DNA from 2 places in the Arthrobacter sp. FW306-05-C genome. Region 1 is predicted to be linked to the other one. Evidence: predicted binding sites of a transcription regulator. Region 1 holds the regulator's gene; the other holds the start of a gene.
The links. The regulator HrcA, encoded in region 1, represses chaperone genes, less so after heat shock. The targets are predictions, from matches to a motif close to TTNGCACTCGNNNNNNNCGAGTGCNAA.
Positions count from the first base shown of each region.

Region 2: a site for HrcA is predicted at 1,335-1,361, ahead of LFT44_RS13915 (FmdB family zinc ribbon protein). Genes of this name have one in related genera too.

Region 1 is NZ_CP084556.1:2,300,917-2,310,450, forward strand. It holds gene LFT44_RS10605 (PhoH family protein) at 1-276, opposite strand, end outside; gene LFT44_RS10610 (GerMN domain-containing protein) at 645-1,601, shown strand; gene LFT44_RS10615 (16S rRNA (uracil(1498)-N(3))-methyltransferase) at 1,588-2,367, opposite strand; gene dnaJ (molecular chaperone DnaJ) at 2,370-3,497, opposite strand; gene hrcA (heat-inducible transcriptional repressor HrcA) at 3,584-4,597, opposite strand; gene LFT44_RS10630 (DUF3097 domain-containing protein) at 4,771-5,619, shown strand; gene LFT44_RS10635 (DUF4870 domain-containing protein) at 5,696-6,106, shown strand; gene hemW (radical SAM family heme chaperone HemW) at 6,276-7,505, opposite strand; gene lepA (translation elongation factor 4) at 7,531-9,387, opposite strand.
Region 2 is NZ_CP084556.1:3,006,386-3,026,183, forward strand. It holds gene galU (UTP--glucose-1-phosphate uridylyltransferase GalU) at 1-581, opposite strand, end outside; gene LFT44_RS13910 (5-formyltetrahydrofolate cyclo-ligase) at 685-1,305, shown strand; gene LFT44_RS13915 (FmdB family zinc ribbon protein) at 1,417-1,683, shown strand; gene LFT44_RS13920 (RcpC/CpaB family pilus assembly protein) at 1,799-2,527, shown strand; gene LFT44_RS13925 (DUF4011 domain-containing protein) at 2,612-6,769, opposite strand; gene guaA (glutamine-hydrolyzing GMP synthase) at 6,899-8,488, opposite strand; gene LFT44_RS13935 (DUF3817 domain-containing protein) at 8,605-9,114, opposite strand; gene LFT44_RS13940 (SURF1 family protein) at 9,111-10,010, opposite strand; gene LFT44_RS13945 (PTS sugar transporter subunit IIA) at 10,097-10,585, opposite strand; gene LFT44_RS13950 (glycerol-3-phosphate dehydrogenase/oxidase) at 10,624-12,363, opposite strand; gene LFT44_RS13955 (GuaB3 family IMP dehydrogenase-related protein) at 12,467-13,603, opposite strand; gene LFT44_RS13960 (hypothetical protein) at 13,848-14,480, shown strand; gene LFT44_RS13965 (ABC transporter ATP-binding protein) at 14,596-16,455, opposite strand; gene LFT44_RS13970 (HNH endonuclease signature motif containing protein) at 16,497-18,197, opposite strand; gene guaB (IMP dehydrogenase) at 18,324-19,798, opposite strand, start outside.

The sequences.
Region 1 (9,534 bases):
GCCACGGACCTCCTGGAGCAGCCGCATGATCCGGGGCACGTCACTGACGGGGCCGCTGATGGACAGTTCATTGCCGCGGGCGTGGAAATTGACATCCGGGAACTGCTCTTCGATGAAGCGCAGCGCCTCGTCGTGGCTGCCAAGTGACTGAACCATCTGGTCGGTGTTCTCAAAGAGGACAACTTCGGTCCGGGTGCCGGGCATTGAGTGCGGAAATTCCCCCGGACTGCCTTCGCCCGTGTTGAGCCGGCGCTTACCATTTGCTGATTCAGTCATGGTGTTGGCCCGCAGGCCCGTGGTCCCCTCGAAGATCGACATCACTTGTTTTGCGTTTGGCTGATGCCGGTGCCCGTCGCGCGGTGCTCCCTGCCCAGCGATCCCTTTATCTTACGCCAGCACGGGTATGGAGCGGATATCCGGCCGAATGGGAGCTGACGCGCCACCCGTGGAAGGTTCCCGAGCAGGGCGCTTAGATATCAACTTCATATCGGCCATATATCGTTCCAGTTGCAGTTCGCCGGAAGGACGCACAGAGCGGCTGACCGTGCGCACCGCTGTGCAATGCTGGAAATCCAGCATCTGCTGGGACGTCAGGCCGCCAGGGGGATCGGCCCGCCACGCCAGGAAAGGACAAGGGCAGGACAGTGCCGGAAACCTCTGTGCCCAAAAGGGCAGGACGACCCAAGGGCCGCCTGTGCCCGGCCGTCCTTGCAGGAATTTTGGTGCTTGTTCCGGCCCTGGCAGGCTGCACGGCCGAGGGCGGGCCTTCACCTACAGGCACCAGCGCATCGGTCCCCGCCTCCGGGGGCACTATGCCGGACGGCCCGGCCACAAGCGCCCCGCTGGAAACTACGCAGTCCTCCAACAAGGCCCCGGTGTACTGGATTGGCCGCAGCGGGGGGAACATCTTCCTTTACCGCGAATTCCGGGACGTCCCGGAGCAGGACAACCCGGTGACCCGGGCACTGCGCGCCATGATGTCGGAAAAGCCCCTGGACCCTGATTTCTTCACGCCCTGGCAGAACCCGGACAAGCTGGCCACGTCCATTTCCGGCAAGGATGTCATCACCGTCGACGTCTCGGCCGACGCCTTTAACAGCAACCTCGATGCAGACATGGCGGCACGGGCCATCCAGCAGTTGATTTACACGGCCACCGCGGCGGCCGCCAGTTCGGGCCTGATCGACACCGGCCAGCAAGTCCGGGTCCGGATCCTCGTAGACGGCCACACGGACTACGTGGCGTTCGGAAAGATCCAGCTGGGCGCGCTCATGACGCGCGCGGCAGGCCTGGTGGCGCCGGTATGGATTATCGACCCCCAGGAAAACTCCGAGGTGCCGGGCGGCAGCGTAAAAGTCACCGGGCGCAGCACGTCCCCTGGCGCGAAGCTCCACTGGCAGCTCCTTCGGGCCGGGGACGGGGGCAGCAAAGCGCCCTTCCTGAACGGGGAGATCACGGCCGGCACGGAGCAGGGACAGGCGGGCGTCTTCACGCTGGCCCTGAACCTGCCGCCAGGCGACTACGAACTCCGGGTGGCGCAGGCCGGCTCCGGCGGGGAGCCGGACAAGAACGAGGACACCAGGACCTTCAAAGTCCGGTAGTGGTCCACCGGCCAAGAATGTCGCTGGCAAGCACGACGGCGGCCGGCCCGGCTGTGGAGGACCGCAGGACATGGTGCCCCAACAGGGCTGTCACAGCCCCTTTGTCGCAGAGTTTCGTTACTTCCCGCGGGCTGATGCCGCCCTCCGGGCCGACGATCAGCAGGATTTCACGGGAGCCGGTGCCTGCACTCCCCTGCCACGCTTCAAGGACGGTACGCAGCGGCCGTACGGCGTCTTCATGCAGGATGACCGCCAGGTCCGCCGCGTTCACCGCGGTGGCAAGCCCTGTGGTGTCGACGGCGGCGCGCACTTCCGGGATCCAGGCACGCCGTGCCTGCTTGGCGGCCGCCGCCACGGTTGACTCCCACTTGGCGTGAGCCCGCGCTGCACGGTCGCCCTTCCAGCGGACGATGGACCGTTCGGACTGCCAGGGAACCACCGCGTCGACGCCCAGTTCGGTGGCCGTCTCAATGGCCAGTTCGTCGCGATCGCCCTTGGCCAGGGCCTGGACCAGCACCAGCCGCACGTCCGGCCTGTCTTCCACCGTCAGGCTGCCGCACTCCACCTCGAGGCCCGAGGGCGCAGCCGAGACGACTCTTCCGGCCATGCGGGTGCCGGCGCCGTCGACAATGTCCACGGCCTCGCCCGGCGCCAGCCGCTTTACGGTGACGGCATGGCGCGCCTCCGCCCCTTCGAGGACAAAGATGCGGCCCGGCGTCATGGCGTCCAGGGAACCGGTGGAGGTGAAAAAGACCGGGTTGCTCACCGCTACAGGTTCCCGAAGCGGTCCCGGAGCTTGGCGAACATGCCGCCGCTGGCAGCCAACTTGCCTTCGGTGATCTGCTCGCCGCGGAGCTTGGCAAGCTGGCGCAGCAGGTCCTCCTGCGCGGAGTCGAGCTTGGCGGGGGTGTCCACCTGCAGATGGACCTTCAGGTCGCCGCGGCCATAGCCCCTCAGGTGCGTGACGCCCAAGCCGCGCAGGGTGATGATTTCGCCGGACTGGGTGCCGGGCTTGACATCGATCTCCTGGGTACCGTCGAAGGTTTCCAGGCTGACGTCCGTGCCCAGGGCCGCAGCGGTCATGGGGATGTGCAGGGTGGCGTGCAGGTCATCGCTTTCGCGCACGTACGTGGGGTCGTTGTTGACGCGGATCTCCACGTACAGGTCGCCGGCGGGCCCACCTGCCGGGCCGGCTTCGCCCTGCCCGGAAAGCTGGATGCGGGTGCCGGTGGCGACGCCGGCAGGAACCTTGATGGTCAGTGACCGGCGGCTGCGGATGCGGCCCTGGCCGCTGCATTCGTTGCAGGGGTCCTTGATGACCGTGCCGAAACCTTCGCAGGTGCCGCAGGGCGCTGCCGTCATGACCTGGCCAAGGATGGACCGGACGGCCCGCTGGACCTGGCCGCTGCCGCCGCAGATGTCACAGCGCTCCGGGTGGGTGCCCGGGCGGCAGCAGGATCCATCACAGGTGGGGCAGACCACTGCAGTGTCCACCTCGAGTTTCTTGTTGACTCCGAAGACGGCGTCGCGGAGGTCGATCCGGACACTGATGAGTGCGTCTTGGCCACGGCGAACCCGGGACGCCGGGCCAGACGTGCCGCCCGCGCCAAAGAAGGTGTCGAAGATGTCCTGGAACGCGAACCCCTGGCCTGCGTAACCGGCGCCGCCGAAACCGTTGTCCGTGCCGTTTTCGTTGCCGGTGGTGTCGTAGATCCTGCGCTTCTGGGGGTCGGAAAGGACCTCGTAGGCGTGCGTTACCGCCTTGAAGCGCTCGGCAGCGTCGGCACCTGGGTTAACGTCCGGGTGAAGGGTGCGGGCCAGCTTGCGGTAGGCCTTTTTGATCTCTTCGCCCGTAGCTTCGGGTGAGACTCCAAGGACGTCATAGTGGCTGCTCAAAATTCGTGTCTCTTCCTTGTTGTACTGCGTTCAGTCGGGCGCCAGGACTCTTGTCCACAGCCGAAGCGGGCTCCGGCGGCCAGGAGTCAGGGCCCCAAAATCCTGGAAAGGTAGCGGGCTACGGCCCTGACGGCGGCCATGGTGGTGGGATAGTCCATTCGGGTGGGTCCGAGGATTCCCACCTTGGCTGCACTGTCCGGACCATAGCCGGTGGCCACCACGGAGGCCTCGGCAAGGCCGTCATAGGGGTTCTCCCGTCCGATGCTGACGGCCACGCCCCGGTGGTCCTGGGCCATTTCGCTCAACAGCCGCAGCATCACCACCTGTTCCTCGAGCGCCTCCAGCACCGGACCAATACTCAGGGGGAAATCAACGTTCGACCTGGCCAGGTTGGCGGTGCCGGCCATGACCATGCGGTCTTCCCTGCTGTTCTGGGCCAGCGCCTCCAGGCCGAGGGCAAGCGCGTGGGCCGCCTGGCGTTGCGGCTGGGGTGCAGCGGCCACGACGGCGGGAAGTGCCTGGGCGAGGTGGCTCAGCCGGGTTCCCCCGAGGGCGGCAAGGAAACGGGTGCGCAGCTCCGCCAGCGCTTCGTCTCCGAGGTCCTGCCCGACGTCGATGACGCGCTGCTCCACCTTGCCGCTGTTGGCGATGAGGACCACGAGGACCTTCCGCGGTGCCAGCAGCACGAATTCGATGTGCCGGACAAGTGCCCTGCTCAGGTGCGGGTACTGGACCACGGCTACCTGGTTGGTCAGTTGTGACAGCAGCCGGACGGTGCGGTCCAGCACGTCGTCGAGGTCGTCCGCGCCCTCCAGGAGGGTTTGGATGGCTCGGCGTTCGGGAGCCGACAGGGGCTTGACGGCGGAGATCTGGTCGACAAAAAGCCGGTAGCCCTTGTCCGTGGGGATCCGGCCGGCGCTGGTATGGGGGGCTGTGATCAGCCCCTCGTCCTCCAGCGCGGCCATGTCATTGCGGATGGTGGCGCTGGAAACGCCAAGATGATGCCGCTCCACCAGGGCTTTGGATCCAACCGGCTCGCGGGAGTGGACGTAATCCTCCACGATGGCCCGCAGTACTTCCAGTTTGCGTGGCTCGCTCACTCTCCACCTCCATCCATGGTCCGGGGCACCCACCCCGCACGGTGCCGCCCAAGGGTTAGCACTCGACATGCCTAAGTGCTAACAGTCTATTATGCCTCGGCCCGTTGTTAGCATTGGTACCGCTCCGGGCGAAATTCCCGGGTTGAGGAGCTAGCGCTAGGCGGATTGATTCCATGGATTACCAGAACTGGGGCCCCCGGGGCATTTCCGCTCCCAAGCGGGCGGAGCTGCCCGAGGTCCCTGTGGAGCGGGGCATGGTTCTTGAGGAAGTACACTCCGGCTGGGTGGGCGCTGTCACCCGCGTAGAGAAGTCCGGCGGAATGCACGTCGTGGCATTGGAGGACCGCCGCGGAAAGTCCCGGTCCTTCAAGCTGGGATTCGGTTTCCTCCTCGAGGGCCAGCCCATCCGATTGATGCCGCCCGCGTTCAAGGCCGCCGCCGGCCCTCCCGCCGGCCGGACCGCCTCCGGTTCAGTGCGCGTCCCAGGCCAACGCGCCCAGGTCGCAAAGGCAAGCCGGATCTGGGTGGAAGGCAAGCACGACGCCGAACTGGTGGAAAAGGTTTGGGGAGACGACCTGCGCGTGGAGGGCATCGTCGTCGAGCCCCTCCACGGCATCGACGACCTGGCCGCAGCCGTGGCGGACTTCAAGCCCGGCCCTGGCCGCCGCCTCGGCGTGCTGGTGGACCACCTGGTTCCCGATTCCAAGGAATACCGGATCGCCGACGCCGTCATGGCGTCCCCCGGCGCGGCCGGCAACGTCCTGATCGTCGGCCACCCGTACGTGGACGTCTGGCAGGCAATCCGGCCTTCAGTCCTGGGCATCGAAAAATGGCCCGCCATCCCCCGGGGGCAGGACTGGAAGACCGGGATCCTCAAAGCGTTCGGCTGGCCGCACAGCACGAAGGAAGACATCGGCCTCGGATGGCAGAAATTACTGGGCGCCGTACGCACTTACGCGGACCTCGAAGCGTCGCTGCTGGGCCGGGTTGAGGAAGTCATCGATTTCCTTACCGTGCCCTAGGCGGCGGACGCCGGCCCTAAAGCCAGTATTCTTGGTAGTAGTCAGCACTAACTTGCACCTCAGAAGGACACAGACTGTGGCAGAAAACGCACGTGATCACAGGGACGGCCAGGGCCGCTCCGAGTACCATGGCGTACCCGCCAACGCCCTGCCGCTTACGGCCAGCGAGGACCGCCAGTGGGCCACGCTGGCACACTTCGGCGGGATCCTGGGGTGCATCCCCTCGCTGCTGATTTACCTGATCTTCCGCGACCGCGGGCCGTTCACCGCGCAGGAATCCAAGGAAGCCCTGAACTTCAGCCTGCCGCCCACCATCGCCGCGGTGCTGGCCAACATCCTGGTCTTCATCCCCTATGTGGGAAACATCTTCGCGGTCATCGCCACACTGATCTGGGTAGCCCTCACCTGCTTCTCCGTAGCCGCAGGTATCCACGTCAACCGAGGCCAGCCGCACCGCTACCAGTACAACCTGCGCTGGATCAAATAGTCCCCGCCCGTTCCCTAGCCTCGCAAGCTCGGGCCGGGGCCCTTGCCGCTGTGGGCCCACCCGCCGGTCCTAGCCTCGCAAGCTCGGCCAGGGAACCCTACGGGCGTGGGCCCACCCAGCGGCTCCCTGCCCTCGCAAGCTGTGGGGCGCACCCAGCGGCTTCCTGAGATTAGTCGGGGAGGATGCGGCGGACCACTGCGTCTGCCAGCAGCCTGCCCTTGAGGGTCAGCACCAGCCGTCCGCGGAAAGCAGCAGCAGGATCCACCAGGCCGCCCGCGATCAGCCCGGCCACCTCGTGCCGCCCGGCAGCGCTGAGCGTTGACACCTCAAGTCCTGACTGCAGGCGCGCCTCGAGCATCACCTTTTCCAGGTGCCTGGTTTCCGGATCCAGGGTCTCCCTGCCGGCAGCCGGCGACAGCCCCTGCGACAGCCGGTTGGCATAGGCGGACGGGTGCTTGACGTTCCACCAGCGGACCCCGCCCATGTGGGAGTGGGCGCCCGGCCCGATCCCCCACCAGTCGTCGCCCCGCCAGTATGCGAGGTTGTGCCGGCACGCCTGCTCCGGAGTGCGCGCCCAATTGCTGACCTCGTACCAGCCAAGCCCTGCTTCGGTGATCAGCTGGTCGGCGAGCTCGTATTTGTCGGCGTGGTCGTCGTCGTCAATTCCCGGGACCTCACCGCGCCGCATCTGGGCGGCCAGCTTGGTACCCTCCTCGACGATCAGCGCGTAGGCGCTGATGTGGTCCGGCTGGTAGGACAGGGCGGTCTCCAGTGAGTGCCGCCAATCGGCCAGCGACTCCCCCGGCGTGCCGTAAATCAGGTCCAGGCTGACAGCCAGGCCGGCTTCCCTTGACCACTGCACCACCTGCGGAACCCGGCTCGGCGTGTGGGTGCGGTCAAGGACCTTGAGGACGTGCGGAACGGCGGACTGCATGCCAAAGGACACGCGGGTGAAGCCGGCTTCCTTGAGGACGGCCAGGGATTCAGGGGTGACGGAGTCCGGGTTGGCTTCCGTGGTGACCTCGGCGCCGTCCTCGATGCCCCACTGGTCGATGGCAGCGCGCAGGATCGCCGCAAGGTCGTCAGCGGGAAGCAGCGTGGGCGTGCCGCCGCCGAAAAAGACCGTGCTGAGCTTCCGCTCCGGCATGCCCGAGCCCGCCAGCACCTTGGCCGCCAATGCCACTTCCGACACTGCCGTTTGGGCATATGCATCCTGGGATGCGCCGCCGCCGAGCTCCGTGGCGGTGTAGGTGTTGAAGTCGCAGTATCCGCAGCGCACGGCGCAAAAGGGAATGTGGACGTACAGGCCGAATGCCCGGCCCGCCGCACCGTCCGCTGCCTGTGGAGGCAACAGACCGTCCGACGGCGCCGGGTCGCCGAGGGGAAGGACGCTGGGCATCAGCGCGTCCCCCGCTGCGCAGTGGTCACTTCTTCTTTGCCTTGTCCTTCGATTCGTCCGTGGTGAGGGCGGCGATGAAGGCCTCCTGCGGCACTTCCACCGTGCCCACCATCTTCATGCGCTTCTTGCCTTCTTTTTGCTTTTCCAGCAGCTTGCGCTTACGTGATATGTCACCGCCGTAGCATTTCGCCAGTACGTCCTTGCGGATGGCCCGGATGCTTTCGCGGGCGATGATCCTGGAACCGATGGCCGCCTGGATCGGCACCTCGAACTGCTGCCGGGGGATGAGTTCGCGGAGCTTGCCGGTCATCATCACGCCGTAGGCGTATGCCTTGTCCCGGTGGGTAATGGCACTGAAGGCGTCCACCTGCTCACCCTGAAGCATGATGTCCACCTTGACCAGGTCGGCCACCTGCTCGCCGTCGGCTTTCCAGTCCAGGGAGCCGTAGCCGCGGGTCTTCGACTTCAGGATGTCAAAGAAGTCGAAGACGATTTCCGCCAGCGGCAGGCGGTAGCGGATTTCCACCCGGTCCTCGGAGAGGTAGTCCATGCCGCCCATGACGCCGCGGCGTGACTGGCACAGTTCCATGATGGCGCCGACGAATTCGTTGGGGGCCAGGATGGTGGCGGAGACCATGGGTTCGCGTACTTCCGCGATCTTGCCGGTGGGGTACTCGCTGGGGTTGGTCACGCGGACCACCTTCTTGTCCTCCAGGGTCACCTCGTATTCCACGTTAGGCGCAGTGGAGATGAGGTCGAGGTTGTATTCGCGCTCCAAGCGTTCGCGGGTGATCTCGAGGTGCAGGAGACCCAGGAAGCCCACCCGGAAACCGAAGCCCAGCGCAGCCGAGGTCTCCGGTTCGTACACCAGCGCCGCGTCGTTGAGCATGAGCTTTTCGAGGGCGTCACGGAGTACCGGGTAGTCGGCGCCGTCCAGCGGGTACAGGCCGGAGAACACCATGGGCTTGGCATCGGCGTAGCCGGGCAGCGACTGGGCTGCCGGCTTGGCCAGGTTGGTGACAGTATCGCCCACCTTGGACTGCCGGACGTCCTTCACGCCGGTGATCAGGTAGCCCACTTCACCGACGCCCAGGCCCTTGGAAGGTGTGGGTTCGGGTGAGCTGACGCCGATTTCCAGGAGCTCGTGCGAGGCCCTGGTGGACATCATCTGGATGCGTTCCCGCGGGTGGAGCATGCCGTCCACCACGCGAACGTAGGTCACCACGCCGCGGTAGGTGTCGTAGACAGAGTCGAAGATCATGGCACGGGCCGGACCATCGGGGTCACCCTCCGGCGCCGGAAGGTCCCTGACAATCTTGTCCAGGAGGGCTTCCACGCCCACACCGGTCTTGCCGGACACGCGCAGGACATCCTCCGGGTCGCCGCCGATCAGGTTGGCCAGCTCAGCTGCGTACTTTTCGGGCTGCGCCGCGGGAAGGTCAATCTTGTTAAGCACCGGAATGATGGTGAGGTTGTTCTCCATGGCCAGGTACAGGTTGGCCAGCGTCTGGGCCTCAATGCCCTGGGCCGCGTCCACCAGCAGGATTGCGCCCTCGCAGGCGGCCAGGGACCTGGACACCTCGTAGGTGAAGTCCACGTGGCCCGGGGTGTCGATCATGTTCAGTGCGTAACTGACACCATCCACCTCCCACGGCATGCGGACAGCCTGGGACTTGATGGTGATGCCGCGTTCACGCTCGATGTCCATGCGGTCCAGGTACTGAGCCTTCATGTCGCGCGCCTGGACCACCCCGGTGGACTGCAGCATCCGGTCAGCCAGGGTGGACTTGCCGTGGTCAATATGCGCGATGATGCAAAAGTTCCGAATGATTGCCGGATCTGTCGCGGCGGGCACCGGTGCGGTGCGGGCCATGGGAGACACGCAGGGTCCTTACTGTTGGCTTTTCTGCAGCCATCCGGCGGCACGCGAAAGGCGCCCGCGGACCAGCCGCACATCTTGAACCTCCAGTGTCCCACGTCCGGGACCCCGCCACCGCATCCTGACCGCCTTCTACCGGTGCGCTTCTGG
Region 2 (19,798 bases), 710 kb from region 1:
ACCAGCCGGTTGACGCGGACGTAGTCTTCTCCGTCAATCTCCTGGATGTCGGCGCAGCCGTAAGCACTGATCTGCGAGGGCTCCACCTCGATGAGCGCGACGACGGACCCGCCCGTTTTCGCCTGCACGTCGATCATGGTGCTGAGCAGTTCGTCGCGGGCATCAATCAGGTCATCCCCCAGCAGGACGGCGAAGGCTTCGTTGCCCACGTGCTGCTTTGCCCGGAGCACCGCATGCCCCAGTCCGTGGGGGTCGCCCTGCCGGACGTAGTGGATGTCGCCCAATTGGCTGGCCGCCTGGATGGACGCAAGCTTTTCCGTGTCGCCCTTGTCCTCCAGCGTCGATTCGAGGGAGGGCACCCGGTCGAAGTGGTCTTCCAGGGCGCGCTTGTTGCGGCCGGTAATCATCAGCACGTCGTTGAGGCCCACGTGCACGGCTTCCTCCACCACATACTGGATGGCAGGCTTATCTACGACGGGAAGCATTTCCTTGGGCATCGCCTTCGTGGCGGGCAGGAACCTGGTGCCCAGGCCCGCGGCGGGAATGACGGCTTTGCGGACTCTGGGGTTACTGGTGCTCACCGGACTAATCTAACGTCAGCGTCAAGCATTTCAGTAACCACCGGCGCGGCAGGCTGGCATCCGGCCAGAAGCCGCTGAGTGCCGGCAACGCAGGAAGGACACCATGCTGCAGGAAACGAACGCGGTCAAGGACGATATCCGGGCCGCCCACCGACGCCGGCGCGCGGGGCTAACCCCGGCGCAACTGGAAGCGGCAGGCAACGCCTTGGCTGTGCACGGCGAAGCCTGGGCCGGGACGGTTACCGGCGGCCAGCCCGGCATAGCGTGCGTGTACCTCGGCGTGGGACAAGAACCGCCCACCCTGCCGCTCGTGAATGCTTTGCACAGCAGCGGACACAGAGTGCTGCTTCCGGTGTGTGAACCCGGCAGGGAGTTGAGCTGGGTGTTCTGGACGCCGGAAACCAGCTTTGAACGCAGCAAATTTGCACCCATCCTTGAGCCCGCCGGACCCCGGCACGGGCCGGAGACAGCAGGCGCAGCGGCAGTGCTTTTCATTCCGGCCACCGCGGTGGATCGTGCCGGTAACAGGATCGGCCAGGGCGGCGGGTACTACGACAAGTTCCTGGGACACCTTGCGACAGCCGGGAAGGAAATTCCCCTGGCCGCTGTTATCTACGACGATGAATTGCTGCCTGCGGGGCGGATTCCTGCAGAGGAGTTCGACCGGCCGGTCCCGGCGGTCCTTGCGCCGTCCGGGTACCAGCCGCTCACGGGCGGCGCCTAACCCCGGCCCGTCCAGGGGCAGTGATAGAATTAGCACTCAGGCCCTGCGACTGCTAATGGTTTACCAAGTGGCAGCACGGGACCTCTCGTTTGCCCAAGAGGAGGAGCACCAGTGCCAACATATGCTTACGCCTGCAAGGATTGCGGCCACGCCTTCGACATTGTCCAGTCGTTTTCGGACAGCAGCCTGACGTCCTGCCCCGAATGCCAGGGCACGTTGCGGAAGAAGTTCAACAGCGTGGGTGTCGTCTTCAAGGGCTCCGGTTTCTACCGCACCGACTCGCGCGATTCCAAGGGCAGCTCCGTCTCCCCCGCGCCTGCCGCGGCTCCGGCTGCGCCCGCTGCCGCCCCCGCCGCTTCGGCTCCGGCAGCCAGCTAGACAGGCATAAGCCTTAAGTTCGACGGCGGTCGGCGCATTCCAGCGCCGGCCGCCTTTGTCCACATAGCGTTCGTTCTGGCTGCCCAGGTGCGGTTGCCGCAACTAGCGTGGGCGCATGCCCAGACTTCCCCGCCGTCGCCGCGACCACTACCGGCGTCCCGCCAGCCCCCGAAACATCGCACGCCGCGGCAAAGAGCGTTCACCGGGGGCGCGGTTTGCCAGCTGGGTGAACCGCAACCGCAGGCTCGCTGCGGCGTTGTTGTTATGCGCAGCTGCAGCCCTTGCGGTCCAGCAGCTCACTCCTGCCCCGCTCTCCACTGTTAGGGCGCTGGCCGCCGCCCGGGATCTTCCCGCCGGAAGCGCCGTCACCACAGCAGATTTGGCTCACGTCCAGGTGCCGCCGGGAATGGTGGCGGACGGCTTCCTGCAGGATGACGCCGCCGCAACGGGCAAGCAGCTGGCCGCGCCCATGCGCAAGGGCCAGCTCCTCACGGACGCCCAACTGCTGGGTCCCGGACTGCTGGCTGGCACTCCGCCCGGTTCAGCGGCTGTTCCCCTGCGCATGGCGGACCCTTCGTCCACACAGCTGGTCTCCCCCGGCCAACTGGTCAATGTGGTGCTGACGCCAGCCACCGGGTTTGACCAGCAGGGTCCCTCCCAGGTCCTGGCATCTGCCGTACCCGTCCTGTGGACGTCGAACAACGGCGGCCAGGGCGGGCAATGGCTGGGCACCACGGAGACGGATGGACTAATCGTGGTGGCGGCCAACGCAGAACAATCGTCCCGTCTGGCCGGAGCCTCAACCCAGGGCCGGCTGTTCTTCGTCCTTGTCGGGCCGCCGTGACATCAGCCATGCAAGGCCGAAGCCGGGCGCTCCATCCAAACCGGGCACACATCCAACCCGGACGCGCTGGTCAGCCCTGCGCGGTCAGCCCCAGTGCGGTGGTTTCTGTTCCTTCAACCACGTGTCGTGGTCGTCCTCCCGGTCTCCCCAGCTGCGCGCATCGTCCTCTGCGGCCTTGCTCGGAAGGATTTCCTCGCTGCCGCCCTGTGCCGCGCGCGCCGCAGGGGCATTCGGGCCGGGTGCCGCAGGCGCCCCCGACGCAGCAGCGTCAGTGCCAGGTTCAGGGTTTCCGTTCTTGTTCTCGTCGTAGTGCATGTCTTCCTCGGGACCGGCTTTCCCGGCCCTGTCTTCCTTGCTCAATTCTTCTCTGCTCAAATCTTCTTTGCCCACGGAAGCTGCCGATGATGCGGTGTCGATTCCATTGAGTGCCTGGTGGACGTCGTCGTCAAGGAAGCCCGTAGAGGTCGTGGTCCTGCCAAGGAGCACGATGTTCTCGAGTCCCAGGTACCCCGCTATGCGGTCGGCGCAGGTCGAGGGGTCGGTGAAGACTTCGATGGTCCACAGCGGCATGTAGCGCCAGCCCAGGCGTTCCAGCAGTTCCGGGCGCAGCCGGCTGCGTTCACGCACGCTCATGGCGCGGTACTGCTTGGTGCCGTCGGATTCGATGGCCACAGGCCGGGGCAGGTCCAGGTCGTCCTGGCCCATGGTGTTCAGGGGGTCGGCCGCGGCAACAACGTCGATGGCGCCGTCGTACTGGTGCCACACCCGGGCGCCGCGGGCGCGCAGCCTGTCCCCCAGATCCGCTACCAGGGGATCCGCTCCCAGTGCCTGTTCGCTGGCAGCGGCACGGGACGCCGGAGTGCCCAGGTCCGTGTTGCCGGAGATTTCCCGGTTCAGCAGCGTGTAAAGGTCCACCGCCCCGTGGGTGAGGCGGGTGTGGTCCAGGTCTTCCGGCCGGAAGCAGGTCAGCACGTGCAGGGAACGCCGTGCCCGGGTCATCGCCAGGGCAAACTTTTCCCGGCCACCCTCGGCGGACAGCGGCCCGAAGTTGTGGAGTGCACGGCCGTGGGGGGTCCGCCCGAATCCCGGTGAGAAGATGACGTGGTCACGCACCAGGCCTTGGGCGCGTTCCAGGTCAACCACCCGGAAGGACTCCGGGCCGGCACCGAAGAATCCGGCGAGGCCGGGCTGGTTGGACAGCTGGAGCCTGATGGACTCGCCAATCCGGGCCGCGTGCCGGAGACTGGCGGTTACGACCGCGAGGGACGTTCGGGGGCGCATCCTGGCGTGCTCGAAGACCAGTTCCACAACGCGGTTGACCTCCGCCACGACGGATTCCACACCCTCGTGGTCGGCACTGGGCAGGCCGGTGCCGTCCGGCAGGTACTCAACCAACAGGGAGCGGTCCAGCCCCGTGGCGGACTGCCCTTCCGGCAGCCGGCGCAGGCCGCCGTCGTAAAAGCTCTTACTCAGCTGGAGGACCAAGTCCTCGTCCACCGCGCGATACACCACATTGAGCCGCCATACCGGCAGGACGGCGGAGAGCGCGGTAAAGGCGCTTTCCACACGGTGGTGCGCCGACTCGCCGGGCGCCAGCCGCTCCACTCCCACGGTGAAGGTCCGTGGCGTTGCTATGCGGGAATCACCGAAGGCAATGACCTGCCGTGCACGGGCAATCGAGGGCAGGACGGCCTGCAGGGAGGTGGCCTCAGCATCGAGGATCACCACCGCGTCGAAATGCTGCTCCGCTGGCAGCAGGCCCGTCATGAGGTAGGGACTGACAGACCAGACGGGAACCAGCGTCCCGATCAGGTCAGGCGCCTGTGCGGTCAGGGCGGGCAGGGAGACCCGCCCGTCCTTCAGCAGGCTGCGCAGGAGGCCGGCCTGCCGCGGCTGGGCGGCAATAGCGGTGCGCCACCGCTCCGCCAGGGCCCACCGCAGCCGGGCTGCGCCGCTGGCAATGTGCGCATTGTCTGCGAGGCGGTACTCTGCTTCGAGCCGGCGCAGTGCGTCGCCGTCGGACATGGCCAGGTAGTCGTCACCGCTGATCATTGCCTCGAGCGCGGACTGCCACCAGGCCAGTTCCAATTCGGCCGCGACCGATCCTTCGGGTACTTCCCGTTCGGCAAGGTCGGCAAGGAGTTCACCCAGGCCGTGTTCGCGCATGTTCTCGATGAGGAGTGTGCGTTCGGGCAGGGTCTTGAGCGTATCGGTGTCCGCCACCAGGCGCTCCAGGCGTTCCATCAGCTGCGGGTAGGGAACGCCGGTCAGCGACCCACCGTCTTCCGTATGCCGCAGCGCCTCGCCCAGCTGCGCCAACTCCTTGTCCAGGGAGCGGTACATGGCGTTCATTTCGGCCAGGCCCGATGGAACGGCAGGGTGCCGCTGCGTTGTGGCGTATCCCGCCCACAGGGCCCGCTGTTCCTGCACCAGCAGCAGGGACGAGTGCAGGTCCGCGATGTGGACGCCCGGACGCACATATTCCTTGGCCACCCGGCGCAGCCTGGAGCGCTGCATGGCCGTCAGCTCGATGCCGCGCTCACGCCGCCACGAGGACGGTGCAGTGGCGGAGATCAGGTCCGTCACCGGGCGGTCGAAGATGTCCGGGGTGAACTTGTCCAGGCTGCCGCGGACGGCAACCAGCAGTTCCAGCTGCTCGCCCCACTCGGCAAAGGATTCGCCCAGACGGATTTCGGCGTGCTCGGCAACCGCGTCCATCCGGTCGCGGAGGATGGGAAGGCTCTTGGCCACGGACCGGACCAGGTCCTGGGCTTCCTCGGTTTCCTTGCGGGTCAGCAGCCTTGCGCCGTGCCAGGGGCTGGTGGTGGCTGCCTTGCTGAAGCTGCCCAGTTCGGCAGCACGGCGAAGCCGGCCGGCCAGTTCATCGCGGTCCCGGATGCTGTCCAGGACGCTGCGCTTAAGCCGGACGGTGGTGGCCGGTGCCGGATGGATGGACGTGAGTTCGGCGAGGGACTGCATGGCCTGGTACGGCGAGCAGCCCCACCGATCGCGGACGTTGTGCAGCGATGCCACGTGGTCCATCAGCGCATGCCGGTGCTCGGTAAGGGTGTTGTGCAGGTTCCCGAGCTGCGGTTCCAGCGACTTCTCGTTCCGGACGATCGCCCGGACCAACTGGCCCTTCAGCTGTTGGGCGGTGACATTCCCGGTGAGCTGGAACAGGATGGACTCCAGTCCCAGCGACTCCAGGTGTCCGGACACCTCATTGAGGCTGGCGCGCCGGTCGCCCACCACCAGCACGGTCTTTCCGGCATCCACCAGGGCACCGATGGTGTTGATCGCGGTCTGGGTCTGGCCGGTACCGGGCGGGCTGCTGACCACCAGGGAGTCCCCGGCGCGGGCTGCATCGATTACGTACTGCTGGTCCGTGTCCGCGTCCAGCAGGAGCAGTTCGTCCTTGGGGTGCCGGTTGTCCAGCTGCGGGAAGCGGGACGGGTCCGGTTCTTCAATGTCCACCATCTCGCCGCCGGCGGCGGTGGCCAGTGCGGACACGATGGGGTGTGTGTCGTTGATCCAGGGGTCGTCGAGGTTGCCGGAGAGGTCGGCGAAGGTGGAAACGAGCAGGTTGTGCTGGGTTTCCGCCCCGTGGATGGGCCGGATCAGGGTGGCCAGCCGGTCCAGGACGGGCTGGGGGTCGAACCGGGCGGTGCTGTAAGCCAGGCGGGTCACGGCGTTGACGTCGAAGACGATGCCGTGGATGTTCTTCAGGTGCCGCACCAATGCCGGGTTGATCTGTGCCTGCTCGGTGAGCTGCAGTTCAAAGTCGTCCTCCCCTGGCCGAACCGTGAGGGAGATGGCGGTCAGCATCACGGGGGCGGACACACGCTGGGGTTTGCCCCCGACGGCGGATGTCCACACCACGGTGCCTGCGGACAGGTACCCGGCATCGATACCGCGGTCATTGGCGAGCTCAAAGATCTTGGACCGGATGTTGCGTGAAGCCCTTGCCGCGACCACGTACTGCTGCCGGTCCCGGATCAGCGTGGACAGGCGGGTGCGGCGCCCGGCCATGAGCTGGGCGAGTCCGGAGGGGTGTGCCGAGGTGAGGTCGATGGAACCTTCGGGCGTCTTGGTGAAGCGCAGCATCGTGTCCGCGCCGGTGACGGGTTTGAGCCCGGACAGCCATTTACGAAGCTCTTCCGAGCCCTCCGGGTGGCCTTGACCAACTGACACTTCTGCCTTCTTTTCTGCGTTTGCACGTGACGTCCTGGACCATACCGGCATAGGTTCGAGAGTAGCCGCTTCGGCGCCGGACTTGAGCGACCGCAACACTGGAGCACGGGAAATTGCGGAGGATTCATTCGGGAAAAGCAGTGGCCGGCCCCCGCTGGCGGAGGCCGGCCACTTAGGAAGCTATTCCCACTCGATGGTTCCCGGCGGCTTGCTGGTGACGTCCAGCACCACCCGGTTGACGCCGTCCACCTCGTTGGTGATCCGGTTGGAAATCCTGGCCAGGAGGTCGTAGGGCAGGCGTGACCAGTCGGCGGTCATGGCGTCCTCGGACGAAACGGGACGCAGCACGATGGGGTGGCCGTAGGTGCGGCCGTCGCCCATGACGCCGACGCTGCGGACGTCCGCCAGCAGCACTACCGGCATCTGCCAGACCTCGTTGTCCAGGCCGGCCTCGGTCAGCTCGGCGCGCGCGATGGCGTCCGCCTTGCGGAGCAGGTCCAACCGCTCCTTGGTGACCTCGCCGACGGTCCGGATGCCCAGGCCGGGGCCGGGGAACGGCTGGCGGCCCACGATCTCCTGCGGCAACCCCAGCTGGGCGCCCACGGCGCGGACTTCATCCTTGAACAGGGCTCGCAGCGGTTCGACAAGCTCGAACTGCAGGTCCTCGGGAAGCCCGCCCACATTGTGGTGGCTCTTGATGTTAGCGGCACCTTCGCCGCCGCCGGATTCGACGACGTCCGGGTAGAGGGTGCCCTGGACCAGGAACTTGATCTTCTCGCCGTGCGCGGCAGCCTCGGCAATGATGGCCAGTTCGGCTTCTTCGAAGGCGCGGATGAACTCGCGGCCAATGATCTTGCGCTTGGTTTCGGGATCGCTGACGCCTGCCAGTGCCGAAAGGAAGCGCTCCTGTTCGTTGGCCACGTACAGCTTGACGCCGGTGGCGGCCACGAAGTCGCGTTCCACCTGTTCCGCTTCGCCCTCGCGCAGCAGTCCGTGGTCCACGAACACACAGGTGAGCTGGTCGCCCACGGCGCGCTGGACCAGCGCTGCCGCCACTGCTGAATCGACGCCGCCGGAGAGCCCGCAGATTACCCGGGAATCCCCGATCTGCTGGCGGATCCGCTCCACCTGCTCCTCCAGGATGTTTCCGGTGGTCCAGTTGGGCTCAATCTTGGCGCAGTTGAACAGGAAGTTTTCAAGCACCTGCTGTCCGTAGGCGGAGTGCTTGACCTCCGGGTGCCACTGCACACCGAAGAGACCCTTTTCCTCGTTGGCGAAGGCAGCCACCTCCGCGCCCGCGGTCGTGGCCAGCACCTCGAAGCCTTCGGGCGCAGAGTGGACGGAGTCGCCGTGGCTCATCCAGGTCTTCTGGTGCTGGGGCATGCCTTCCAGCACGGAACGCCCCTCGCCCAGGATGGTGGTCTCGGTGGATCCGTACTCCCGCAGGCCGGTCTTGTCCACCTTGCCGCCCAGCGCGTTGGCCATGGCCTGGAACCCGTAGCAGATGCCAAAGACGGGGACGCCGGCCTCGAAGAGGTCGGCACCAACGCTCGGGGCGCCGTCGGCATAAACGCTGGAAGGGCCGCCGGAAAGGATGATGGCGGCGGGATTCTTGGCCAGGAGCTGCTCGGTGGAGTAAGTATGCGGAACCACTTCCGAATACACATTCGCTTCCCTGACGCGGCGGGCAATCAGCTGCGCGTACTGGGCACCGTAATCAACAACCAGCACCGGCTTCTGGGAAGTCTGGGATGCAGTGGGAGTAGTCACCGTAATAGCCTACTTGGCGCCGTTGCACCGGCGCACCTTGGGAGGCCGCGCTGTGACGGAGCAAACGTCCGACGGCGGCCGGTCGGCTGCCTGTGCGCAGCCCACTGCGGAGGGGATCAGTAGCGCTGCGGGGCCTGCGGGTTGGCGGCCAGCTCGGCCTCCACCTCGGCGTGGAACTTCTTCTCGACGATGAAGGACAGGAACGGCACCACGCCACCCAGTGCCAGCAGGATTAGCTTCAGGAACGGCCAGCGCATAAGCGACCACAGCCGGAAGTTGGAGATCAGGTACACCACGTACATCCAGCCGTGCACGATCAGCACCGTGACGGAGACGTTGACGCCGTTGATCACCCCGGCCGGTTCGGCGTCGGCGAATCCGAAGCCGAACGGCTGGCCGGTCACTGCGTTGGTGCCGCCCGCGAACAGGTACTGCCCGAAGCCGTACCGCGCCACGAGTTCGGCGCAGAGCAGGAGCAGCATGGTGCCGGTGAGGTAGGCCATGACCTTGTAGAACTTCAGGGCCGACCGGATCTGTGCCTCAGTACCGCCGAAGCGGCGCTTCTTGCCGGAAGTCTTGCCGCCGGATGCCTGCGGGGATGGGGTGGCGGGTTTCGGATCAATCATGGCTGTACCTTCTGCTGGTGCTGGTCAGGCTGCTGCTGTTCAGGCTGGTGCTGGTTAGGCTGCTGCTGAAGAGGCTGTGTTTCGTGGAGGCCGCCTGCGGGGGCTTCATCGGCGTCCTCGAGGGCCTCCTCGAGATCGCGGTGGTAGTCGTCCTTGACCAGGCGCCACCAGATAAAGAAGGCGAAACCGGCGAAGACGACCCATTCGATGGAATAGAACAGGTTGAGCCAGTTGATGTGCTGCCCGGGGGGCTGCGGCCCGATATCCAGGGGCAGGAGCTTTCCAGGGACGGCTGAGGCGCTGACGTCCTGGCCGCCCACCACCTCGGCGGTGGCAGACACAAAGCCCGGGTAGCTGCTCACGTCCCAGTAGTTGATGAGCTCGGCGACGGAAACAGCCGTGGCCTCCCCCGGCTTGGGCGACTTCCCGGCCACCGGCGCCTCGGATGGCAGGAGGCGTCCGGTTAGTTCAACAACGCCCGACGGCGGTGCTGCCGCATCCCCCGGCTCGGCTACCCACCCGCGTGCCACCGGGATCCAGGTTTGGGGAGATGCGCCCGCGCCGGTCAGGGCCGGGGCACCGTTGACGGCGAAGGCGGACACCACCCAGTAGCCGCTTTTGCCGTCGTGGAGCCTGCCGGGAACCAGGACCTGCTTGTCCGGGCTGTACGTTCCCTGCGCCGTCACCATCTGGTCTGCGACGCTTCCGTGGAAGAACTCCCCGGGCTGCAGGGTGCTTGTGAGCTGTTGGACCTGTTCAGAAGCCGGGTTGACCGGCACCTCGGGTTGGGTGGAGCGCCCGAACTGCCACTGGCTCAGCAGCACGAAGACCCCGGAGAGAACGATCGCGAAGATAAAGCCTGCGATCCATCGGGGCTTAAGGGCTGTTTTCCACACGTCTTAACCGTACTTCGTACTTCTGTAGAACAACTAAACGCCAGGGCATCCGGACCGGAAACGGGACCGGCCCATCCCAGCCGCGCCTAGTGGTCGAAGAAGACCAGGCTGGAGTTGATGAGTTCGGCAATCACTTCGGCGTCGTACGCACGACGCAGCGACTCCCGGAAAGACTCCTTTGAGAGCGACCGGGCCAGGGTGGCCAGCACCTCCAGGTGGTCCGAGAAGGAGCTGGCCGGGGTGGCAATCAACAGGATGACCGTGGCCGGACCGTCCGCGGCACCAAAGTCCAGCGCATGGCCGTACTTCGCGATTCCAACCGCGATGGACGTTTGGGAGACGAATTCGCTCCTTGCGTGCGGCAACCCGATGCCGCCCGGGAGCCCCGTGGCCAGTTGGTGCTCCCGGGCGTTAACGTTCTTCAGGAACCCGTCAAGATCTGAGATCCGCCCTGCCGCGTGCAGCCGCTCTGCCAGTTGGTTGGTGGCGTCGGTCTTGTCCTTGGCCTCCATTTCCAGGATCACCATGTCGGCGGTGGTCAAATGGGCGTCATACGGGTCCAGTGGTTCCGCCAAGGCGTATCCCTTCGGTCAGCAGTGGGGCTAGCGGCCCCTCAACGCAAGGGCACGATGTCTTCCGCGCCCAGGCGGGCAGCGTCTGCGGATTCGTCGTCCGGCTGTTGCTGGCTAAGGCGTTCCGCCTCCACACGGGCAAGGTAGTGGCGGACTTCGTTTTCGCGCTGTGCCTCGCTCCAGCCAAGGACGTCACCCATCAGTTTAGCGACAACAGGGGCAGCGGACACGCCGCGGTCCCACGCCTCGATGGAGATCCTCGTCCGTCGGGTCAGGACGTCCTGCACATGGCGGGCGCCCTCGTGCGTGGCTGCGTACACGGCCTCGGCCTGAAGATAGTCATCGGCTCCCGGGATAGGCTCAGCCAGTTCAGGGTTCTGCTCGATGATTTCCAGGACTTCGGGGGTCATGGACCCGTATCGGTTGAGCAGGTGCTCGATCCGCGCCACGTGCACCCCGGATTCCTCCGCGGTGCGGTTCCGCCGGTTCCAGGCCGCCCGGAAACCGCTGGCGCCCAGCAGCGGGATGGTCTCGGTACAGCTGGGCGGCACCCGCTCGTCCATGGTGCGGGTGGCCTCGTCGACGGCGTCCTTGGCCATGACCCGGTAGGTGGTCCACTTGCCGCCGGCCACCACCACCAGGCCGGGAACCGGATGCGCCACCACGTGCTCGCGGGAGAGCTTGGCGGTGGAGTCATTTTCACCGGCCAGCAGCGGCCGCAGCCCGGCATAGACCCCTTCGACGTCTTCCCTGGTGAGCGGCCGCTTCAGAACCTGGTTGACGTGTTCCAGGACGTAGTCGATGTCCTTGCTGGAGGCTGCCGGATGCGCCTTGTCCAGATGCCAGTCCGTGTCGGTGGTGCCAATGATCCAGTGCCTGCCCCACGGGATGACGAACAGCACCGACTTCTCGGTGCGCAGGATCAGCCCCACGGTGGACTGGAAACGGTCCCGGGGAACCACCAGGTGGATACCCTTGGAGGCGCGCACCTTCAACTGGCCGCGGTCCGTCACCATGGCCTGGGTTTCATCGGTCCACACACCCGTGGCATTGATGACCTGCTTGGCGCGGACGCTGAACTGCGTGCCGTCCTCGCGGTTCTCCACCTTGGCTCCAACCACCCGCTCGCCCTCGCGCAGGAAGTCCACCACCGCCATCTGGTTCACTGCATGCGCTCCGTAGTATGCAGCCGTGCGGACCAGGTTGGCCACGTATTTGGCGTCATCCACCTGACCGTCGTAGTACCTGATCGATCCCACAAAGGCATCGTTCTTCAGGCTGGGGGCCGCCCGCAGCGTGCCGCGCTTGCTCAAGTGCTTGTGGAACGGCACGCCGCGGCTGTGTCCGCTGGAGATGGACATGACGTCGTACAGTGCGATGCCGGCGCCCACGTACGGACGCTCAATGAACGGCTTGGTGAGCGGGTAAAGGAAGGGCACCGGCCGCGCCAGGTGCGGGGCAATCTCGGAGAGCAGCAGGCCGCGTTCCTGCAGGGCCTCCTTGACCAGGGCAAAGTCCAGCATTTCCAAGTAGCGCAGGCCGCCATGGATGAGTTTGGATGACCTTGAGGAGGTACCGGCGGCCCAGTCGCTTGCCTCGACGATGCCAACGCTCAGCCCACGGGTCACGGCGTCCAGCGCTGCTCCGGCACCAACGATGCCACCGCCCACAATCAGAATGTCCAGCTCCTGGCCGGGTTCGGCTGTGGCGCGCAGCCGCTGGATGGATGCTTCCCTGGCTTCGGGGCCAAGGACCCCGCCGTTTGCAGGAACACTCTTCATTGAACGCCTCCAGTGCCTCTAGTGCCGGTAGTAACCCCACACTACTTGCAATGGGCGTGCTTTGGGCAGGGCCGGGTGGTGCCCACCCGGCCCTGACCTGTGCTTAGTTTCCTTCGTAAGGCGATACGACGACGTCGACCCGCTGGAATTCCTTCAGGTCCGAATAGCCGGTGGTCGCCATGGAGCGCCGCAGCGCACCAATGAGGTTGGACGTGCCGTTTGTGTGGTGGCCGGGTCCGAAGAGGACCTCCTCCAGCGGCCCAACGGTGCCGACATTGGCGCGGTCCCCGCGCGGCAGCTCGGTGTGGTGGGCTTCCTGGCCCCAGTGCCAGCCCTTGCCCGGCGCTTCTTCTGCCCTGGCAAGGGCACTGCCCAGCATGACGGCGTCGGCGCCCATGGCGATTGCCTTGACGATGTCACCCGAGGTGCCCATGCCGCCGTCGGCAATCACGTGGACGTAGCGGCCGCCGGATTCGTCCATGTAGTCGCGGCGTGCCGCGGCGACGTCGGAGATTGCGGAAGCCATGGGCGAGTGGATGCCCAGGGCGCGCCGCGTGGTGGTGGTTGCGCCGCCACCGAAGCCCACCAGCACGCCGGCGGCACCGGTGCGCATGAGGTGCAGCGCCGGGGTGTAGCCGGCTGCGCCGCCCACGATCACCGGGACGTCGAGTTCATAGATGAACTGCTTGAGGTTGAGGGGCTCGTGGTCCTTGGAGACGTGTTCGGCCGACACGGTGGTGCCGCGGATGACAAAGATATCGACGCCGGCAGCCAGGACCGTCTTGTAGTGCTCCTGGGTGCGCTGCGGGGTCAGGGATCCGGCAACGGTGACGCCGGCCTCGCGGATTTCGGCCAGGCGGGACGTGATGAGTTCCGGCTGGATGGGTGCCTGGTACAGCTCCTGCATCCGACCGGTGACGACGGGGCTGTTGGTCTTGTCTTCAAGCGCCGCAATTTCATCGAGGACCGACTGCGGATCCTCGTACCGGGTCCAGAGGCCTTCCAGATCCAGCACGCCGAGGCCACCCAGCTTGCCCAGGGCAATGGCCGTGGCCGGGGACATGGCCGAGTCCATCGGAGCGGCGATCACTGGCATGTCGAACTGGTAGGCGTCGATCTGCCAAGAGACGGAGACGTCCTTGGGGTCGCGGGTGCGACGGTTGGGGACGATTGCGATGTCATCCAGGGAGTAGGCACGACGCCCACGCTTGCCACGGCCGATCTCGATCTCATAAGTCACTGCTCTAGGTTATCCCAGCAGGTCCGCTGGCTTTGCCCGGGCCGGATCCTGACGGAAAGCGCTGCCCGTGGCGGCGGCGCGGGGCAAACACGTAGCCTTCTCCGGAGTCTCGGTGGATGCTCCCGCGACCAGCTTACGATTGGGCTTCCTTCCGACAGGGAGGACCTGGTCCTCTTGGCGTGACCCTACGGCAACCCGGCTTCCGGACCTCTGTAAGGCGCACCCTTCCCGCTACAGTGGCGTGATGGGCAGCCGCTGGACATTTGACGGGCATATCGCCGGCATTGGTACTACTTCCGGGCTGCGCGCCGTAGTTGGAATATGGCAGGACTCCCCCTTCGGATCCTTCTCGGACGTCATGGTCCAGCAGCCTTCGGGACACCGGCTGCTGCTGGCACCGACGCCTGAAGTTGCCGGCTTCATCGCCGCCACCTACAGCTTTGACGAGGTGCAGGTGGTGGACGTTTCCGCCTCGCTCGCCGGCCACAGGTTGACGGTCGACGCCGGCCCGCTGGAAATCCGGGCCGTCACCGGTGCCAGGACTCGCCTGGGTTCGGTGCTTCAGGCAGTGCCCCGGCGCCTTGCTGTCCATCCCCGCTGGCTCGCCGCGGTCAATCCACTCGCTGCCCTCGCGGCACCCGGCGCCCGCACCTACGGAACTGCCGGCAGTGGAAGGGCGGAGTTCTATGGGGTGACCGACCTGCACCACGTGACCTCCGCCGTCGTCACTTGGGAAGGTGCCAACGCCGGGACGCTCTCCCCCATCCGGCCGGCCGTAACGTTCGGCTTCAGCAGTGTGCCGCCGCGGCCAAGTGTGGCCCGCGTGCGCACCACCGTGGTGGAAGCGTTGGAGACGCCGGCGCCGAGGCAACCGTGATGCACAGGAACGGGCACGGGGTTGTGCCCATCGAAGGGCCCGTCTCTTCCGGTTTTGGTGGATGAGCATGGTCTTCGCCGTACCCTGCGCGGAGTGCGGGCTTCGACAACCTGCGTCAGACTCCTTCAGGTTCCTCCACGGAAAGCTGGGACTCGAACATGCGGAAATAGCGGCCGCGCAGTGCCACCAGCTCCTTGTGGGTTCCCTGCTCCACGATCTGCCCGTCCTCCAGCATGTACACCACGTCCGCCTTCTCGATGGTGGCCAGCCGGTGGCTGATGGCGATGATGGTGCTGCTGCGGTCGGCGAAGAGACGCGTAAAGATCCGGTGCTCGGCCAGCGCATCAATGGCGGACGTGGGCTCATCCATGACCATGAAGGATGCGTCCCGGTAGAAGTTCCGGGCCATCGCCAGGCGCTGCCACTGACCGCCGGAAAGGCCGCTCCCCTTCCGGCCGCGGGGGTCTTCCATCCAGTTGCTGACGTGGTTATCCAGGCCGTTGGGCAGCTTGTTGATGAAGTCGAGTGCCTCGGCGTCGGCTGCGGCCCTGCGGATGCGGTCATCATCGCGAGGACTCTCCACATCGCCGAAGTAGATGTTCTCGGCGGCCGTGGCGAACTCGTACTTGAGGAACTCCTGGCTGAGAACCGCCAGGTGCCGGTGCCAGGAGGTGACGTCGACGGCGGCCAGGTCCACGCCGTCGAGCAGGACTTGCCCCGAGTCGGGACGGTAGAGGCCTGCGAGGATGCGGATCAGGGTGGACTTGCCGGCACCGTTTTCCCCCACGATGGCGATGTGCTGGCCCTGGCGGATGGTCAGGCTTATGCCCTTGATCACTTCAATGTCGCTGCCCGTGTACGTGAAGCGGATGTCCTTCAGCTCCACTTCCTTGGGTGCTTGCAGCAGAGGAGGCGCGTGTTCCGAGTGCATGGGCATCGCCATGAACAGCTCGTAGTCCTTCAGGTTAGCCAGGTCCTCATCGATGGAGCTCAGGGACGACACCAGGTTGTTCGCCGTGGACAGGGCACGGCTGACGATCTGCTGAACGTAGAGGAACTGGCCCACCGGGGCGGCGCGGGCAATGATCTGCCCCACCACCCAGATCAGCGAGACCACCTCCGCGCCGTATTGGAGTGCGTCGGCGGCAAGCTGCTTGGGGATGTAGCGTCGCTGGTAATCCAGGCGCCGCCGCTCGTCCGCGTCGCGGAGCCGGGACCGAAGGCCCATGAGGAAGCCGACAATGCCGTAGAGCCGCATCTCGGCGATGTGTTGCGGCCGCAGGAGGTTGGTTTCAATCATGCGCCGCTGACGGCGTGAATCCACCTGCGTGTTCCAGTGCGCGATCTGCTCCCTGGACAGCTTGAACTGCAGGTACACGCTGGGGACGATCGCCACCAGGACGATGACGGCGATCCACCAGCTGACCAGCAGCAGGGCGCCGATGGCCAGGATGACCGAGACCAGCTGCGTGAAGATGGCGGCGATGCGGTCCAGGACGCGGGCATAGGAATCGGAGAACCGCTTTGCCCGGTCGTATAGATCCACCGTCTCTTTGTCGTCGTAGCGCCAGAACTCGAGAGCGAGGAACCGCTCATACATCTGGTCCCCCACGATGGCGCCAACCTTGAAACTCATCAACTGCTGGATGTAGCGGTCCACGCTGTTGAAGGCGCCCCAGAACAGCCCCAGCGCGGCCGTGATGATGACGTAGACGACAGCACTTCGGCCTGCTCCGCCGTCGCCCGCATATGCCGCGGCCAGCGCCGAGGTGGTGAGGGACGCGAAGTAGGTGGTGACCAGCGGCAGCACTGCGGAGATCAGGGAGCCGAGCACCTTCATGACCACAGCGCCTGGGGATGCCCGGAAGCTCACTCGGAGGACTTGGGCCACGGCCTTGGCATAGGGGCGCAAGGCAAGCCGCTTTTGCGGATCGCGCTTAGGAGTCAGCTCCGCCGGATGGCGTGTTGGAGGCATGGAATCAGCCTAGTGCTGGGAGTGCTCGAACAGGCCTGGAGTCATTTGGTGGAATGGAGACAGCGCCGCAAGGCGTCCTCTCCCGGGGACCAATCCAGGTAATGGAAGTCCGGGCGATGGCCAACCACCCGCAGCAATTCCCCATTAAGATTCACCCCGGTTTTAGGCTCGAATGTCCCGCCCGGAACATCTGTCCTGCCCTGCGCATGAATCTCTACTGGCCAGTGTGTGGGTTCTGGGTGGGGGTGTTCGGGTTTGTAGTGGCGGCCGGTGGGCGAGGTCCAGCCGGGTGATCCGTTGTTGGTGGCCGGGTCTGGTGTCCATTGGCTGTGGTGTTTGAGCCGGTGGTGTTCCGGGCAGAGTTGTGCCAGGTTGCTGGCCCCGGTGGTTCCGCCGTGTTCCCAGGCTTTCAGGTGGTCGGTTTCGTTGTCCGGGGTGCGGTTGGTGCAGCCGGGGAAGGTGCATTTGCCGTCGCGCATCCTGATCCAGCGTTTGATGGTTTCGGTGAGCCGGTAGTTCTTCCGGCCGATCTCCAAGGGTGCCCCGTCGCGGGGGTCGACCAGGACGCGGTAGAAGGAGTCCGCACCGTCGGCGACCAGTTTGCGGGCCATGGATGCCGGGATCGGTCCCAGCCCGTCCAGTACCGCTGGCTCATCCGTGAGTCCGAGCAGGGAGAACACCGGCACCATGACCAGGACGTCCGCGCGCGGGGTGGGAACCTTGCCGATTTCCGTCACGGCCGACGAACTGGCGTCGGTGCCGGTCACGTCGTCGTTGCCGGTCCCGTCGTCGATGCTGGCCGGCTCTGCCGCGGTGGTGGTGCCGGTGGCTGTCAGAGTGTTGCCGGTGGTGTTGCCGGCGCTGAGGAGCAGGGATGCTGCGATGTCGGGGCGGAGTTGGGTGATGGTGCGTGGTTCGTTGGGGCCTTGGAGGCCGCGGGCGGTGGCGGTGGTGCGGTTCCAGATGGCGCAGGCGGTGTCGCCGGGGAGGTAGAGCGAGATCCAGGCCATGCCGTCGCGGTCCGGGGTGTATTCCATCCGCCGGTCAGTAACCCCTTTGGCGTGGCGTTTCTGCAGTGTCTCGGGGTGGTGTCGTTCGCGCCAGTTACGGACTTTGGCCCGGAACCGGGAGGGGACGAGTTGGCCCGGGGTTGCGCCGCGGGCGGGGTGGGGTGCGTCGGGGTCGAAGAAGTGGGCCACCAGCGCGGCAGCGCCGGCCGGATCGAGGCCCTCGGTTTCGTCCGCGACGATGCGGGCGTGCTGCCAGGACATGGCGCCGGTGGCCAGGGCCTGGAACACGGGTGGGAGGGAGCAGATTTTCCGGGACTGTTCCACCAGGGCGCCTGCGGCGGCGGAGCTGATGGTGAGGACCCCTGCGATCTCTTCCACCATGGACATCTCGGCGTAGGTACGGTCCTGCACCGACGCGTCGGGCGGGGTCATGGCCTGCTGGAACCCGATCGCCTCGGCTGCATCCCGCGCCTTCATGGCGGCAAGCTGCGCTTCCAGGCGGGCCGTTAGTCCGAGCCGTTCCAGCCGGATCTCGTACCGCCGCTGCAGCACATCGACACCCGGACCAATAACAACGCCGGAACCGAGAGCAGCGCCCGAACCAACAGCAATCCCGGAGGCCAGGAACGCATCCTCCCGGTCCAGCACACTTATGGCATCCAGCGCGCCGAGGGCAGCCACAGAGGCACGAACACCCTCCAAAGCCACCCCAGCGCCACAGCCGATTCCCATAGAAGAATCATCTATCGAGGGTCTGACATTCTGTTTCGCAGCTGTCTCAGGCCAAAACAAAAGGAGGCAGGGTCACCCCTGCCTCCTTTTATTCATGCACGCTCAGCGGAAACGTGCCGCCGCAGCTTAGCGCGAGCCGTAGTTTGGCGCCTCGACGGTCATTTGGATGTCGTGTGGGTGCGATTCCTTCAGCCCGGCAGAGGTGATCCGGACGAACTTGCCGCGGACCTTCAGCTCAGGAATGGTGGGTGCGCCGGTGTAGAACATGGTCTGGCGCAGGCCGCCCACCAGCTGGTACGCCACCGAGGACAGCGGACCGCGGTAGGCAACACGGCCTTCGATGCCTTCGGGGATGAGCTTGTCGTCGCCGGACACATCGGCCTGGAAATAGCGGTCCTTCGAGTAGGACGTGTTCTTGCCGCGCGACTGCATGGCGCCGAGGGAGCCCATGCCGCGGTAGGACTTGAACTGCTTGCCGTTGACGAAGATCAGCTCGCCCGGGGACTCGTCGCAACCGGCGAGCAGGGAGCCGAGCATGACGGTGTCCGCACCGGCCACCAGGGCCTTGCCGATGTCGCCCGAGTACTGCAGGCCGCCGTCGGCGATCAGCGGCACGCCGGCCGGGATGGCAGCCTTGGCGGATTCGTAGATGGCGGTGATCTGCGGGACGCCCACGCCGGCCACCACACGGGTGGTGCAGATGGATCCCGGACCGACGCCCACCTTGATGCCGTCGGCACCGGCGTCGATCAGCGCCTGTGCACCTTCGCGGGTGGCAGCCTGGCCGCCGATGATGTCCACATGCGCGGCGGCGGGCTCGGACTTCAGGCGGTGGATCATGTCCAGCACGCCTTGGGAGTGGCCGTTGGCAGTGTCCACGAACAGCGCGTCGACGCCGGCGTCCACCAGGGTCATGGCGCGCTCCCAGCCGTCCCCGAAGAAGCCGATGGCGGCACCCACGCGGAGCCGGCCTTCGTCATCCTTGGTGGCCAGCGGGTACTGCTCGGCCTTGGTGAAGTCCTTGGTGGTGATCAGGCCCTTCAGCCGGCCCTGGTCGTCCACCAGCGGAAGCTTTTCGATCTTGTTGGTGGCCAGCTTGTGCGAGGCTTCCTCGCGGCTGATGCCCACGTGCCCGGTGACCAGGGGCATCTTGGTCATGACGTCACTGACCAGCCGCAGCGGGAAATCGGACTCCGGGACGAATCGGGTGTCGCGGTTGGTGACGATGCCCAGCAGGCGGTTGTCCTCGTCCACGACGGGCAGTCCGGAGACGCGGTAGTGGGCACAGAGATCATCCAGTTCACGCAGCGTCGCCTCGGGGCGAATGGTGAGCGGGTTGGTGATCATGCCGGACTCGCTCCGCTTGACCCGGTCAACCTGGTCCGCCTGATCGGCAATGGACAGGTTGCGGTGCACCACGCCCAGGCCACCCTGGCGGGCCATGGCGATGGCCATGCGGGACTCCGTAACGGTGTCCATGGCGGCGGAAAGCAGCGGCGTCTGCACGCTGATCCGCTTGGAGATCCGGGAAGAGGTGTCTGCCTCGGACGGGATGACGTCGGTGTGGCCGGGCAGGAGGAGGACGTCGTCGTAGGTCAGGC